Regions from separate parts of the Streptomyces sp. NPDC104096 genome, predicted to be linked through region 2. Evidence: riboswitches for the same ligand, from Rfam matches in the RefSeq annotation. Region 2 holds a riboswitch; each other region holds the start of a gene.
The links. Region 2 has a riboswitch for cyclic di-AMP ahead of ACZ60B_RS01575 (C40 family peptidase). Riboswitches for the same ligand answer to the same signal wherever they lie in the genome.

Region 1: linked by a shared signal. The riboswitch ahead of ACZ60B_RS14220 (C40 family peptidase) and the one ahead of ACZ60B_RS01575 (C40 family peptidase) in region 2 are both predicted to bind cyclic di-AMP.
Region 3: linked by a shared signal. The riboswitch ahead of ACZ60B_RS07550 (M23 family metallopeptidase) and the one ahead of ACZ60B_RS01575 (C40 family peptidase) in region 2 are both predicted to bind cyclic di-AMP.
Region 4: linked by a shared signal. The riboswitch ahead of ACZ60B_RS02530 (M23 family metallopeptidase) and the one ahead of ACZ60B_RS01575 (C40 family peptidase) in region 2 are both predicted to bind cyclic di-AMP.

What each region holds. Positions count from the first base shown of each region.
Region 1 covers NZ_JBVJMD010000010.1:170,760-173,930, forward strand. Annotated here, with positions in the region: gene ACZ60B_RS14220 (C40 family peptidase) at 1-1,222, opposite strand, end outside; cyclic di-AMP (ydaO/yuaA leader) riboswitch at 1,231-1,405, opposite strand; gene ACZ60B_RS14225 (transaminase) at 1,748-3,097, shown strand; gene ACZ60B_RS14230 (Lrp/AsnC family transcriptional regulator) at 3,152-3,171, shown strand, end outside.
Region 2 covers NZ_JBVJMD010000001.1:319,134-322,304, forward strand. Annotated here, with positions in the region: gene ACZ60B_RS01575 (C40 family peptidase) at 74-1,258, opposite strand; cyclic di-AMP (ydaO/yuaA leader) riboswitch at 1,267-1,438, opposite strand; gene pcrA (DNA helicase PcrA) at 1,819-3,171, shown strand, end outside.
Region 3 covers NZ_JBVJMD010000004.1:310,766-313,936, reverse strand. Annotated here, with positions in the region: gene ACZ60B_RS07565 (helix-turn-helix domain-containing protein) at 1-134, shown strand, start outside; gene ACZ60B_RS07560 (DUF6126 family protein) at 131-253, shown strand; gene ACZ60B_RS07555 (tyrosine-protein phosphatase) at 343-1,140, opposite strand; cyclic di-AMP (ydaO/yuaA leader) riboswitch at 1,592-1,753, shown strand; gene ACZ60B_RS07550 (M23 family metallopeptidase) at 1,756-2,706, shown strand; gene ACZ60B_RS07545 (SGNH/GDSL hydrolase family protein) at 3,008-3,171, shown strand, end outside.
Region 4 covers NZ_JBVJMD010000002.1:21,863-25,033, reverse strand. Annotated here, with positions in the region: gene ACZ60B_RS02535 (PP2C family protein-serine/threonine phosphatase) at 204-1,364, shown strand; cyclic di-AMP (ydaO/yuaA leader) riboswitch at 1,621-1,786, shown strand; gene ACZ60B_RS02530 (M23 family metallopeptidase) at 1,797-2,825, shown strand; gene ACZ60B_RS02525 (aldo/keto reductase) at 3,006-3,171, shown strand, end outside.

The DNA of each region.
Region 1 (3,171 bases), on a different contig from region 2:
CCATGTTCGGGACGGCGCTGAACTGACCGGTGTCGGCGGGAGGGTTGGTGAACCCGACGTCGACGGGAAGGCTGAACTGGCCGGTGTTGACCGGGGTGTTCGGGTAGACAGCTCCCATGTTCGGGACGGCGCTGAACTGCCCGGTGTCGGCGGGAGGGTTGGTGAGGCCGACGTCGACGGGAAGGCTGAACTGGCCCGTGTCGACCGGGGTGTTCGGGTAGGCGGCGACGCTCGGGATGGCGCTGAACTGCCCGGTGTCGGCCGGAGGGTTCGTGACGGCGCCATCGAGGGGAAGGCTGAACTGCCCGGTGTCGATGGGGGTGTTCGGGTATCCCGCGACACTGGGAACGGTGCCGTACTGCCCGGTGGCGCCGGGAGCCCCCGGGTACTCGCCGCTCCCGGCGAGAGGGTCGGGGCCGGGTGACGGCTGGGTGAGCCACCCGGTGCCCTGGCCGAACAGCGGATCCTGCTCGGGGACCGGCCAGCGCGGCGCGGCGGTCGGCGCGCTCTCCGGGGCCGGCGGAGTGCTGCGCAGGGCGACCTGCCGGGTCAGCAGTCTGCGGGCCTGGGTGAGCTTCTCCTGGTTCCGCCCCTTGACCGACCGCCGCGCGGTCTGCCGTGCCGCGGTGTCGGCCACGGGCGTGGCCGCGGGCGCAGGTGCGGGCGCGGCCGCGAGCGGTCCCGCCGGGAGCGCGGAGGGGATGGAAGGGGCAGAGGGTGCGGAGGCGGCGGGCAGAGCCGGGAAGGCGTCCCGTCGGCCCTCCGGCGCGGTCGCGGCCGGGAGGGCGGCGACGGGTCCGGCGGTGAGCTCCGGGACGCGCCGGGCGGGAGCCTCCAGTTCGGGGCGGGGGGCCGGAATGGCGGCCGGGAGCTCCGGCGCGGGCGACGCCGCGGGGCGGGCCGCGGCCGGCGGCGCGGGCATCCTGTCGGCGGGCAGCACCGCCGCGACGGTCGGGCCTATCTTGGCGCGCGCTCCGTCGAACCACTTCCGGGCGACGTCGTCGAGGGCGGGGTCGGACGGCTTGCGCTGAGCGGGACGCACCGGTCGGGTGGGCCTGCGGTTGCCGGCTGACATCGCGCGGGTGGCGTTGTAGGTCCCCGAGTCGGTCTCCGCGCGGTCGTAGAGGGTGTTGACCCGCTGCCGGATCTCCTCGCCGCTGACCGCGTCCGACATACCGGGGAGGCCGAGACCTTCGGGGCGCTTGTCGCGTCCTGGCGCCATCGGCGACGTACTCCTTCCGTGCTCCGCCTACCGAGTTAGCTGTCGGGTTCGGGCGGAGGTTCCGGAAGGCGTGCCCTACGGCCCTTGCCCCGCAGGGCGGTTGGGCCGATTCACCCCAGAGGATCGGTTGGGTCCCCGGCTCCGGCGGCCGCAGTGGTGCACCGGACTCGGCGGAGGCAGCGCGGCCCGGCGGGATTCGCCGGAGGAACCGAGCGGCCTGGCGCCAACTTAGCTAATTTGTGCGGCTCGTGTGAAGGTTGAAGTGCGGTATGTCCGATACGTAATTGTGACCTTCATTTCCTTCTGCCGTTCCCCGGGTCGCGGGTGAACGGGATGCGGAGGGGGTGGCTGCCGCGTCCCGCGTTCCGTCGGCTCGACCGGCGCACGTGGATCAGTCATCGTCTCGATCGCCGTGGCGCGTGAATCAATCGTCGCAACGATCGATTCGATCGTCGAATCTTGAATTTGCTTACGATTCGGTCATATTCTCTGTGCATTCATCCGCCGTCGCTCTACGAGGTAGTCATGGACCGCACCCGCCTTCAGCACCTCCTGGCCCGCGAGAGCGCCGAGGCCGACCGCCGCAACCCCCGCTCGAAGGCCGCCTACGCGCGGTCCGAGCACCTCTTCGGCCGGGTGCCGATGACCTGGATGAACAAGACCGCCGGTGCCTTCCCGCGTTATCTGGACACCGCGCGCGGCGCCAGGGTGACCGACATCGACGGACACGAGTACATCGACTTCTGCCTCGGCGACACCGGCGCGATGGCCGGCCACTCGCCGGCGGTGGTGGCCGAAGCCGTCCGGCACCGGTTCGCCGAACTGGGCGGGGCGACCGCGATGCTGCCCACCGAGGACGCCGAATGGGTCGGCGCGGAGCTGACCCGCCGTTTCGGGCTGACCCGGTGGAGCTTCTCGCTGACGGCGACGGACGCCAACCGCTGGGCCATCCGGCTCGCCCGCGCCGTCACCGGCCGCTCCAAGATCCTCGTGAACGGCTACAGCTACCACGGCAGCGTCGACGAGTCGCTCATCGTCGTCGGCCCCGACGGTCTGGGCGCCCCCCGCCCCGGAAACGTCGGAGCGCCCTGCGACGTCACGCTGACCAGCCGGGTCGCCGAGTTCAACGACCTGGAGCGGCTGGAGCGCGAACTCGCCCACGGCGACGTCGCCGCCGTCCTGATGGAGCCCGCGCTGACCAACATCGGCATCGTGCTGCCCGAACCCGGCTACCTGGCCGGGGTCCGCGCGCTGACGCGGCAGTACGGCACCCTCCTCGTCAACGACGAGACGCACACCTTCTCCGCCGGTCCGGGCGGCTGCACCGCGGCCTGGGACCTGGAGCCGGACGTCCTGACCATCGGCAAGGCGATCGGCGGCGGCATTCCCGCCGGCGCCTACGGTCTCTCCGCCGACCTGGCCGACCGGCTGCTGTCCCGCGCCGATCTCGACCTGGTGGACATGGGCGGCGTCGGCGGCACCCTCGCGGGCAACGCGCTCTCCGTCGCCGCGATGCGCGCCACCCTGGAACACGTCCTGACCGACGACGCCTTCGCCCACATGTCGAAGCTGTCCGAGCGCTTCGAGGCGGGGGTGCGCGCGGGTATCGCCGCCCACGACCTGCCGTGGTCGGTCAGCCGCCTCGGGGCGCGCACCGAGTACCGCTTCGCCGACCCCGCCCCGCGCACCGGCGCCGAGTCCGCGGCGGCCGGCGACCCGGAGCTGGAGGACTTCCTCCACCTCTATCTCGCCAACCGCGGCATCCTGCTGACCCCGTTCCACAACATGGCGCTCATGTGCCCCGACACCACGGAACAGGACGTGGACACCCACACCGGGCTGTTCGCCGCCGCCCTCGCCGAACTCGTCGGCTGACGTGCGCCGATAGGGTGGGTTCGAACCGCCGGGAAGGAAAGGGAACCAGCAGACGTGGACGAGATCGACCGGGC
Region 2 (3,171 bases):
GCCGCAGGCACCGCCCGTCCGCCCGGCGCCTGCGTGGAGGTGCCGGGCGGACGGGCGGTGCCGGGGCCGGGCGTCAGGCCGGGCGGACCACGCTGTGGATCCCGGACTCGCCGTCGTAGTAGATCGACTCCTCGCGGACGTACGCGCCGGGCTTGGGGGCGTGGATCATCATGCCGTCGCCGATGTAGATGCCGACGTGGCTGACGTCGTCGTAGAAGAAGACCAGGTCACCCGGCCGGGCGTCGGCGAGGGAGACGGTGGTGCCGGCGTTCACCTGGTCGTAGGTGGTGCGCGGCAGGGTGACCCCGGCGGCTTTCCAGGCGGCCTGGGTGAGGCCGGAGCAGTCGTAGGAGCCGGGCCCGGTCGCGCCCCAGACGTACGGCTTGCCGATCTGCGCGCGGGCGAACGCGAGCGCCTTCTCGGCCTTGGTGCCGACGGCGGAGTCCGCGGACGAGGAGGAGGACGAGGACGAGGAGGAGGACGAGGACGAGGAGCCGGACGAGGAGGACGAGTCCGAACTCGATGCCGCGCTCTCCTTCGCCGCTGCCGCCTCCGCCTGCTGCTTCGCGAGCTCCGCCGCCTTGACCGCGGCCTCCTGCTTCTGCTTCTCGATCGCGGCCAGCCGGGCCTTCTCCTCGGCCGTCAGCCGGGACAGCAGCACCCGCGCGGCGGCGAGCTTCTTCTGGACGGTCGCCTTGGCGGTCTGGAGATCGTTCTGCGCGTCGGTGAGCGTGTCGAGGCTCTCGGTGGCCTTGCGGCGCTCCTTCATCGTCGCGGCCTGCTCGGTGACGTAGTCGTCGACCGCGCCCTTCTGCCGCGAGGTCAGCCGGCCCATGAGCTGGGCCTGGTCGAAGTAGTCCTGGGGCGAGTCCGCGAGCAGGAAGGTCGCGGTGTCCGGCGCGGTGGCACCGGTGCGGTACTGGGCCGCGGCGAAGGAACCGAGTTCCTCGCGTGCCTCGTTGAGCTTCTGGGTGCGCCGGGCGACGTTGTCGAGCAGGGTGTCGACGTGCTTGCGCTGCTTGGTGGTCTTCTCTTTGGCCGCGTTGTAGTTCTCGGTCGCCGACTCGGCCTGGCGGTACAGGTCGTCGACTTTCTTCTCGACCTCTTCGAGGCTCGGCCGGCTGTCGTCGGCCGAGGGGACCGCGTGGGCCGTCTGGGAGAACAGGGCGACGGAGGTGAGGGCCGCCGTGGCCAGGGCGGGGGTCCGTATGCCTGCTGCGCGTGTGCCGGTGGGACGCGACTTGCGGTGCGACGCCAAGGGAGGCGACTCCTTCCACACTCCGCCTACCGGGTTAGCTGTCGGGTTCGGGCGGATGATCGGAAGGTTTGCCCTACGGCCGGTCCCCGATGGGGGACGGGGGCCGATTCACCCCAGGTCTCGGTCGGGTCCCCGGCTCCGGTCGCCGTGCGGGCGTACTGGACTCGGCGGAGGCCACGCGGCCCGGCGACGTTCGCCGGTGGGGGTCGTGCGGCCCGCCCGGCACGCTAGCCAACTCCTGTGGCCCTTGTGAAGGTTGATGGGCGATATGCCCGATACATTTTCGTGACCTGGGACTCGGCTGTGCCGGGGTGCGGTCGATCCGGCACGGATGCTCACGCTTGATGGTGCTCGGACATCTTTTCCCGCTTTGCCGTACCGCGGCACCCGGGCCACCGAGGGTGGCGAGGGCCCCTTCCGACCCGGCTGCGGAGTGTGACGTTCCCCTCCCGGCCCTACGGTCGAGGCCGCCCGGCCACGGGGATGTTCCCGGGACGGCGGCGGGGATGTTCCCGGGACGGCGGCGGGTTGTCGGTGCGGCGCCCTAGACTCGGAGAGCGATGAGCAGCCTCTTTGACGACAGCTTCCTGGCGGATCTCCAGGCCCCCCGGGCCCATGGGGAGGAGCCCCCGCCTCCGCCCGAGGACGAGCACGTGCCGGAGCCGGTTCCGGACGATCTGTTCGGCGGGAAGTTCGACCTGCCTCCGGACCGGGACGACTACTACCGCGACGGCGCCCCGCGTCCGGCGGTCGATCCGGCCGCCCTCCTGGAGGGGCTGAACGACAACCAGCGCGCCGCCGTCGTCCACTCCGGCTCGCCGCTGCTCATCGTGGCCGGCGCAGGCTCCGGCAAGACCCGGGTGCTCACCCACCGCATCGCCCACCTGCTCGGCGAGCGGGGCGTGCACCCGGGCCAGATCCTCGCGATCACCTTCACCAACAAGGCCGCGGGCGAGATGAAGGAGCGCGTCGAGCAGCTCGTCGGCCCGCGCGCCCACGCGATGTGGGTGATGACCTTCCACAGCGCGTGTGTGCGCATCCTGCGCCGCGAGAGCAAGCGCCTCGGCTTCACGTCGTCCTTCTCGATCTACGACGCCGCCGACTCCAAGCGTCTGATGGCCCTGGTCTGCCGCGACCTGGACCTCGACCCCAAGCGCTTCCCGCCGAAGTCCTTCAGCGCCAAGATCTCCAACCTGAAGAACGAGCTGATCGACGAGGAGGACTTCGCGGCCCGGGCCGGCGACGGCTTCGAGAAGACCCTCGCCCAGGCCTACGCGATGTACCAGTCGCGGCTGCGCGAGGCCAACGCGCTCGACTTCGACGACCTGATCATGACGACGGTCAACCTGCTGCGCGCCTTCCCGGACGTCGCCGAGCACTACCGCCGCCGCTTCCGGCACGTGCTCGTCGACGAGTACCAGGACACCAACCACGCCCAGTACGCCCTGGTCCGCGAGCTCGTCGGCACCTCGGAACACCCCGTGGACGCGCCGTCCGGCGAGTTCGACCTCCAGCCCGCCGAGCTGTGCGTCGTGGGTGACGCCGACCAGTCGATCTACGCCTTCCGCGGTGCCACCATCCGCAACATCCTCCAGTTCGAGGAGGACTACCCGGACGCGACGACGATCCTGCTGGAGCAGAACTACCGCTCCACGCAGACCATCCTCTCCGCGGCCAACGCGGTCATCGAGCGCAACGAGTCCCGCCGTCCCAAGAACCTGTGGACCAACGCCGGCGCGGGCGCGAGCATCACCGGATACGTCGCCGACACGGAGCACGACGAGGCGCAGTTCGTCGCCGACGAGATAGACCGCCTCACCGACGCGGGCCAGGCCAAGGCCGGCGATGTCGCGGTGTTCTACCGCACCAACGCCCAGTCCCGTGTCTTCGAGGAGATCTTCATCCGGGTCGGC
Region 3 (3,171 bases), on a different contig from region 2:
ACTTCGACTCGCTGACCCCGCACCGTATAGCCGCTCAGGACCCCGACGGGGTCGAGCTGCTGTTCGTACACACCCTGTTGCAGAGCCCGACGGCCACCCTGTGCCTCGGCGACACCATCGGAGAGAAGCCATGAGTGACATCGAGGAGAAGTTCCCCCGCTCCCTCTGGATCAGGCTGATCGTCTACATCGCCGTGGGACACGTCCTCGCGGCGTTCATCTGGCTGCTCTTCGAGGTCGGCGCCCAGCAGTAGTCGCCCGGCGACGGGCGGCTCGGCGGCGGGGCGCCGACAGCGGGCGGCCCGAAGGGCCGGAGCCCGGCGGCGAGCCGCCGGGCCGAGGGTCAGTCGAGGAGCCGCTCGCGCAGCCGTTCCCGGGTCTCGGGCGCCAGCCGGAGCCCCTGCTCCAGGTAGGCGTCGACGCCGCCCCAGTTCTCCTCGATGGTCTCCAGCGCCGCGGCCAGGTACTCCGCCCGCGCGTCGAACAGGGGGCTGAGCAGCTCCATGACCTCGGGGGAGTAGCCCGCCGAGGACGAGTCGCTGCGGCGCACCCTGTAGCGGCGGTGCGTGGCGTTGGACTCCAGGTAGTCGGCGAGGATCGCCTCGCGCTCCACGCCCAGGGCCAGCAGCGTCACCGCGATGGACAGGCCGGCGCGGTCCTTGCCCGCCGCGCAGTGCATCAGGGCCGGGACGCTGTCCTCGGAGAGCGAGTGCAGCACCCGGGAGTGCTCGCCCGTCCGCTCCTTGACGATGGTGCGGTACGACATGATCATCCGGTGCGCGGCCCTGCCCTCGCCGAGGATCGCGCGCAGCTGCTCGATCTCGCCGTCGCGGACCATCTTCCAGAACTCGGAGCCGTCCGCCGGGTCCGACAGCGGCAGGTTTACATTGCGCACGCCGGGCAGCTCGACGTCCGGGCCCTCCAGCTTCTGGTCCGCCGCGTTGCGGAAGTCGAAGATCGTGTGCAGCTTCAGGGAGGACAGGAACGCCGCGTCCTCGTCGGTCGCGTGCGCCAGGTGACCGCTGCGGAACAGCACGCCGTGGCGCACCCGCCGTCCGTCGGCGGTGGGCAGTCCGCCGACGTCGCGGAAGTTGCGCACTCCGGCCAGTTCGGGCTCGGTCGACGGGACCTGCTGCGTCAAGGGGGGCTCCTCCCGCTCGCCCCGTCGGCGTGGCTCGGCGGGTGGCCGACGGGATGCGCTGACGACGATACGACATCGGTTCGAGGGCGACCGCGTCGTCCACAGGCCGAAGCGTCGGTGCGGCGACCGTCCCGGTGTGTCACCTGTAGGCGGTCTGCCCGGATTGCCCTCTTTGCCGGAACTCGCCCTGGAATAAAGGTGACTGGGTGACGAGTGCGTGAGGAGGGTCATATCGGTGACCGTGAGTGCTGCGTCATGTTCACGCAATCAGTGCGCCTTTTGGGGAGATGTGAAACGAGAGGGGAGGAGTTTTACGCAGGGTAATCGGGATCTCTCGTAACGGATCAAGCAAAACGGGCACATCCGGAAGAGGCCGCTTGTCCCGTTGTGGCGGGCTCGCTTACGTTCCACACCGATCCGGGTGGACGCCTAATCCTGCCGCCGCCCGGTGCCCGCACACTCACCCGTGCACGGCAGGAACGGGGGACCCACAGGCTCGACCGCCTGGTCCCGTCACCGGAACAGGCTAGGGGTTCAGCCGCGCCGCGAGCGCGGCCGGGCATCTCCAGTCCGCACCCGACAGCTCACCTCGTAGGCGCCGGAGAGGAAAACGCCATGCCCGCGAAGGGTAAGCACCGCCGTCCCAAGGCCCCGCGCCTCAGCCGCTCGCTCGCCGTCGTCGGAACCGGCGGTGCCACGCTCGCCCTCCCGCTGCTGGGGGCCACCGGCGCGCACGCGGCGACGCCGCAGTCCGCCGCCCGGTCGGTTCCCGCGAAGGCCGCGCAGTCCGGCGCGACGAGCGGCCAGAAGACCGCCGAGCAGGCTGACGGGCAGAGCACGGGTGCCCGTACCTACACGGTGGTCGCCGGCGACCACCTCGCGAAGATAGCCGACGCCCAGCACGTCGACGGCGGCTGGCACCGGCTCTACCAGGACAACCGGGCGGCCGTCGGGGCCGATCCGTCGCTGATCCACCCCGGTCTGAAGCTCAGCATCGGCGCGAAGGCAGTGACGGGCGAGGGCGCCGGGTCCGCCGCGCCGAAGTCGCCGTCGGCGGGGTCCTCCTCGGCGGAGTCGTCCCCCGCGAAGTCCGCGTCGGCGGAGTCCTCGTCCGCGCGGTCCTCCGCGGCGAAGCCCGCCGCCCCGCAGACCACCGGCAGCGGTTTCACGCTCCCGGTCGCCGGTGCCCCGATCGGCACCGCGTACCACGTGGCGGGCAGCATGTGGTCCAGCGGCCACCACACCGGCGTCGACTTCGTCGTCCCGACCGGCACCTCGCTCAAGGCCGTCGGCGCGGGCACCGTCGTCTCGGCCGGCTGGGGCGGCGCGTACGGCAACCAGGTCGTCATCCGGCTCGCCGACGGCCACTACGCGCAGTACGCCCACCTGTCCCGGCTCTCCGTCTCGGCCGGCCAGACCGTGACCGCGGGTCAGCAGGTCGGTCTCTCGGGCGCGACCGGCAATGTGACCGGCCCGCACCTGCACTTCGAGATCCGCACCACCCCGGACTACGGCTCCGACGTCGACCCGATCGCCTACCTCCGCGCGCACGGCGTCGCCGTCTGACCGACGGGCAGTCCGACCGCCGGGCTGTCTGAGCGACGAACTGCCTGACCGGCAGGCCGTCTCCCGCGTGCCTCTCCGCCGTCGAAGGCCGGACCCCGATCCCCGGGGGCCGGCCTTCGACGCGCCCGGGTGCGGGCACTGCGTCGATGTTCCGGATCGCACGCTTATTCCCTGATTGGACAACTCTTTAGGAGTGGCTTATCTCACCGTCCGTCAACCCATGGCTACGGTCGCGTAGGTCACATTCGAAGGTGAATCATGAGCCGATGTGGCAGACGATTCGAAGAGTGACAGCAGAGCAGTGATCGGGTCGTACGTGGCGGTGGGGGACAGCTTCACCGAGGGCGTCGGCGACCCCGGCCCCGACGGGGCGTTCGTCGGCTGGGCCGACCGGTTCGCGGTCCTCCTGGCGGACCGGCAGCCCGAGGGCGACTTCCAGTACACCAATCTCGCGGTACGCGGAAA
Region 4 (3,171 bases), on a different contig from region 2:
ACCTGCACTCCGACCCCCACCTGCACGCGGACCCGCACCCGGACTCGGCTCCGCACCCGGACTCGGTCCCGCACCCGGACTCGGTCCCGCACCCGGACTCGGTCCCGCACCCGGACTCGGTCCCGCACCCGGACCACGGTCCCGGCGGCGAGGCACCCGCCTCGCCCGCCTCGCCCGCCTTGCCCATCGCCCCCGCGGCCCCCGTGCCGTCCGGGGCCCCCGTGCCGTCCGGGGCGTCCGGGGCGTCCGGGGCGCCCGTGCAGCCCGTGCCCGCCGACGCCTCCGGCGAGGAGCGGCGGATCTGCCTCCTGCGGTCGCTCCTCAGGCTGCTTCCCGCGCTGCTGGCCGTCGGCGGGGCCGGCTACGGCATCTGCACGCCCCGCGGCTTCACCGCGGCGCCCCTCTTCACGGCCGCCCCGCTGGTGGCGGCCCCGCTGTACTCCTTCCTCGGCACCGCCGTCACGGGGGTGGCCGCCGTCGTCGGCGCGTACGCCGTGCACGCCCGGTTCACCCGGGTCCCGGACGCCGACGCGGTCACCGAGATCGTCACCGTGGCCACGGTCGCCGCGATGGCCGCGGTCATCAACCGTGTCGTGCGCCGCGGCGACCAGCGCCTCGCCAGTGCCCGCGAGATCGCCGAGGCCGCCCAGCGCGCGGTGCTGCCCGAGCCCGCCGCCCGGATCGGCGGGTACGACGTCGCCGCCCGCTACGAGGCGGCCCAGGCCGACGCCTTCATCGGCGGCGACCTCTACGCCGTACAGGACACCCCGCGCGGCGTACGGCTGGTCGTCGGGGACGTACGGGGCAAGGGCATGGGCGCGGTGGCGGCGGTGGCCGTGGTCATCGGGGCCTTCCGGGAGGCCGCCGAGCAGGAGGCGACCCTGGAGGCGGTCGCCCAGCGGCTGGAACGGGCGCTGGCGCGCGAGGGCACCAGGCGCGACGGGCCCGACGTCTCCGAGGGCTTCACCACCGCCGTACTCGCCGAACTTCCGCACGGGGACGAGACGGTGCGGATCCTCAACCGCGGGCACCCGCCGCCGCTGCTGCTGCACCCGGACGGCACCGTGTGCCCCCTGCCCGCCCGGGAGCCCGCCCTGCCGCTCGGCATGGGCGAGCTGGACAGCCGGCCCGACCGCGCGGAGGAGACCCGGTTCCCCAGGGGCGCCACCCTGCTTCTGCACACCGACGGCGTCTCCGAGGCGCGTGACGTCCAAGGCCGTTTCTACGACCCCGAGGAGCGGCTCGCCGGCCGCTCCTTCCGTGATCCCGAGGAACTGCTCGCCGCTCTCGCGCGGGACGTGCACCGGCACTGCGGGGGAGGACTGGCGGACGACATGGCCCTGCTCGCCGTCCGGCGGCCCTGACCACGCTCTCGTCACGTGGAGTGATCGGACGACCCCCCTGCGCATAACATCTGAGTCACCATCAAAACCTCCGTGACTCCTGAGGAGTTGCCGGCGCGCTTCACGCAAGGGGCAACTCGCCCTATTTCCGCCGGTCATCGCCTTAAGTCCTGGCCAAAAATGTTATTGATCAAGCGGAACGGCTTGGAATCCTGACCCCGTGCCCATTAACGTTCGATAACGCAGCGCGGTCGTCCCAGCCGTCACAAGGCGGCTCCGTGCGCACGCGCCGAATCCCGCAAGGGAACCGGGGAACCAACACCCTGGGGTGAATCGCACGGCCACCACTGTCAGTGACACCAGTGACAGGCGGTATACGCGCGTAGGAGACCTTCCTGCTCCGAACCCGTCAGCTAACCCGGTAGGCGAGAAGGAAGGAAGGAGTACGCCCACGTGGCGTCCAACCCGCCTGCCCCAGAGGCCCCGTTCGTGCCGAGCCAGACCAGCACCGAGCCCTTCGGCCTCGGCAGCTACCGCGCCGACGAGGGTCCGTGGGAGGAATGGAATCCCACCGCGGAGACCGTTCGCCCCCCGCGTGGCAAGCATCGCGTCGCCAAGCAGCGTGGCGGGGGACTCGCCCGCAGCTCCACCGTCCTGGGCGTCGGTGTCATAGCCGCCGTCGCCGGCGGCGGAATGGCCAGCGCCAACACCGGCAAGCCGCCGGTCTCCATCTCCATGCCCGACCTTCCCTCCGTCGGCTCCCTGCTGTCGGACGAGAAGCCCGCCGAGACCGCGCAGGACGTCGCGACCCCGCTCAGCGGCATCGGTGTGACCACCGCCGACACCGCCCAGGGCACCACCGACGCCGGCGAGGCGCTGCGCAGCCGGATCATGGCCCAGGCCGAGCAGCAGCAGACCCAGGTCGAGGCCAAGGCCGCCGCCGCTGCCGAGAAGGCCGCCACCGACGCGGCCGCCAAGGCGGAGCAGGCGGCCAAGGAAAAGGCCGAGGCCGCCAAGAAGAAGGCGGAGGAAGAGGCCGCGAAGAAGGCCGAGGCCGAGCGCCTGGCCGAACTCGCCAAGCAGTACACCCTGCCGACCTCCTCGTACACGATCACCTCGACCTTCGGCGAGGCCGGCTCCATGTGGTCCTCCGGGTACCACACGGGCCTCGACTTCGCCGCGCCCACCGGAACGCTCATCAAGGCGATCCACAGCGGCACGATCACCGAGGCGGGCTGGGCCGGCTCCTACGGCTACCGCACGATCCTCACCCTCGACGACGGCACCGAGCTGTGGTTCTGCCACCAGTCCTCGATCAGCGTCAGCGTCGGGCAGAAGGTCGCCACCGGCGATGTCATCGGCCGCGTGGGCGCCACCGGCAACGTCACCGGTCCGCACCTGCACCTGGAGGTCCACCCGGGCGGCAGCGCGGACGGGATCGACCCGATGGCCTGGCTGCGCGGCAAGGGACTCACCCCCTGACGTCCCGGTCCCCCCGGCTTTCCTGAACCTCCGGCAGTCCTGGCGACATCCCCCCGACGCCAGGACTGCCGGTTTTTCCGCTGCCGGGCCGCGGGAGACGGGCGACGGCTCACGGAAGCGGTGGGAGTGCCGGACGGCCGTACGGAATATCACCTTCCAGGCCGGGCGTTGACATTGGGCATGACTTCCCTTCGCAAGCTCGGTTCCTCCGACCTCGAGGTCTTCCCGCTCGCCCTCGGCGGCAACGTCTTCGGCTGGACCGCCGACCAGGACCGGTCCTTCGCCGTGCTCGACGCCTACACGGCCGCGGGCGGCAACTTCATCGACACCGCGGACTCCTACTCGG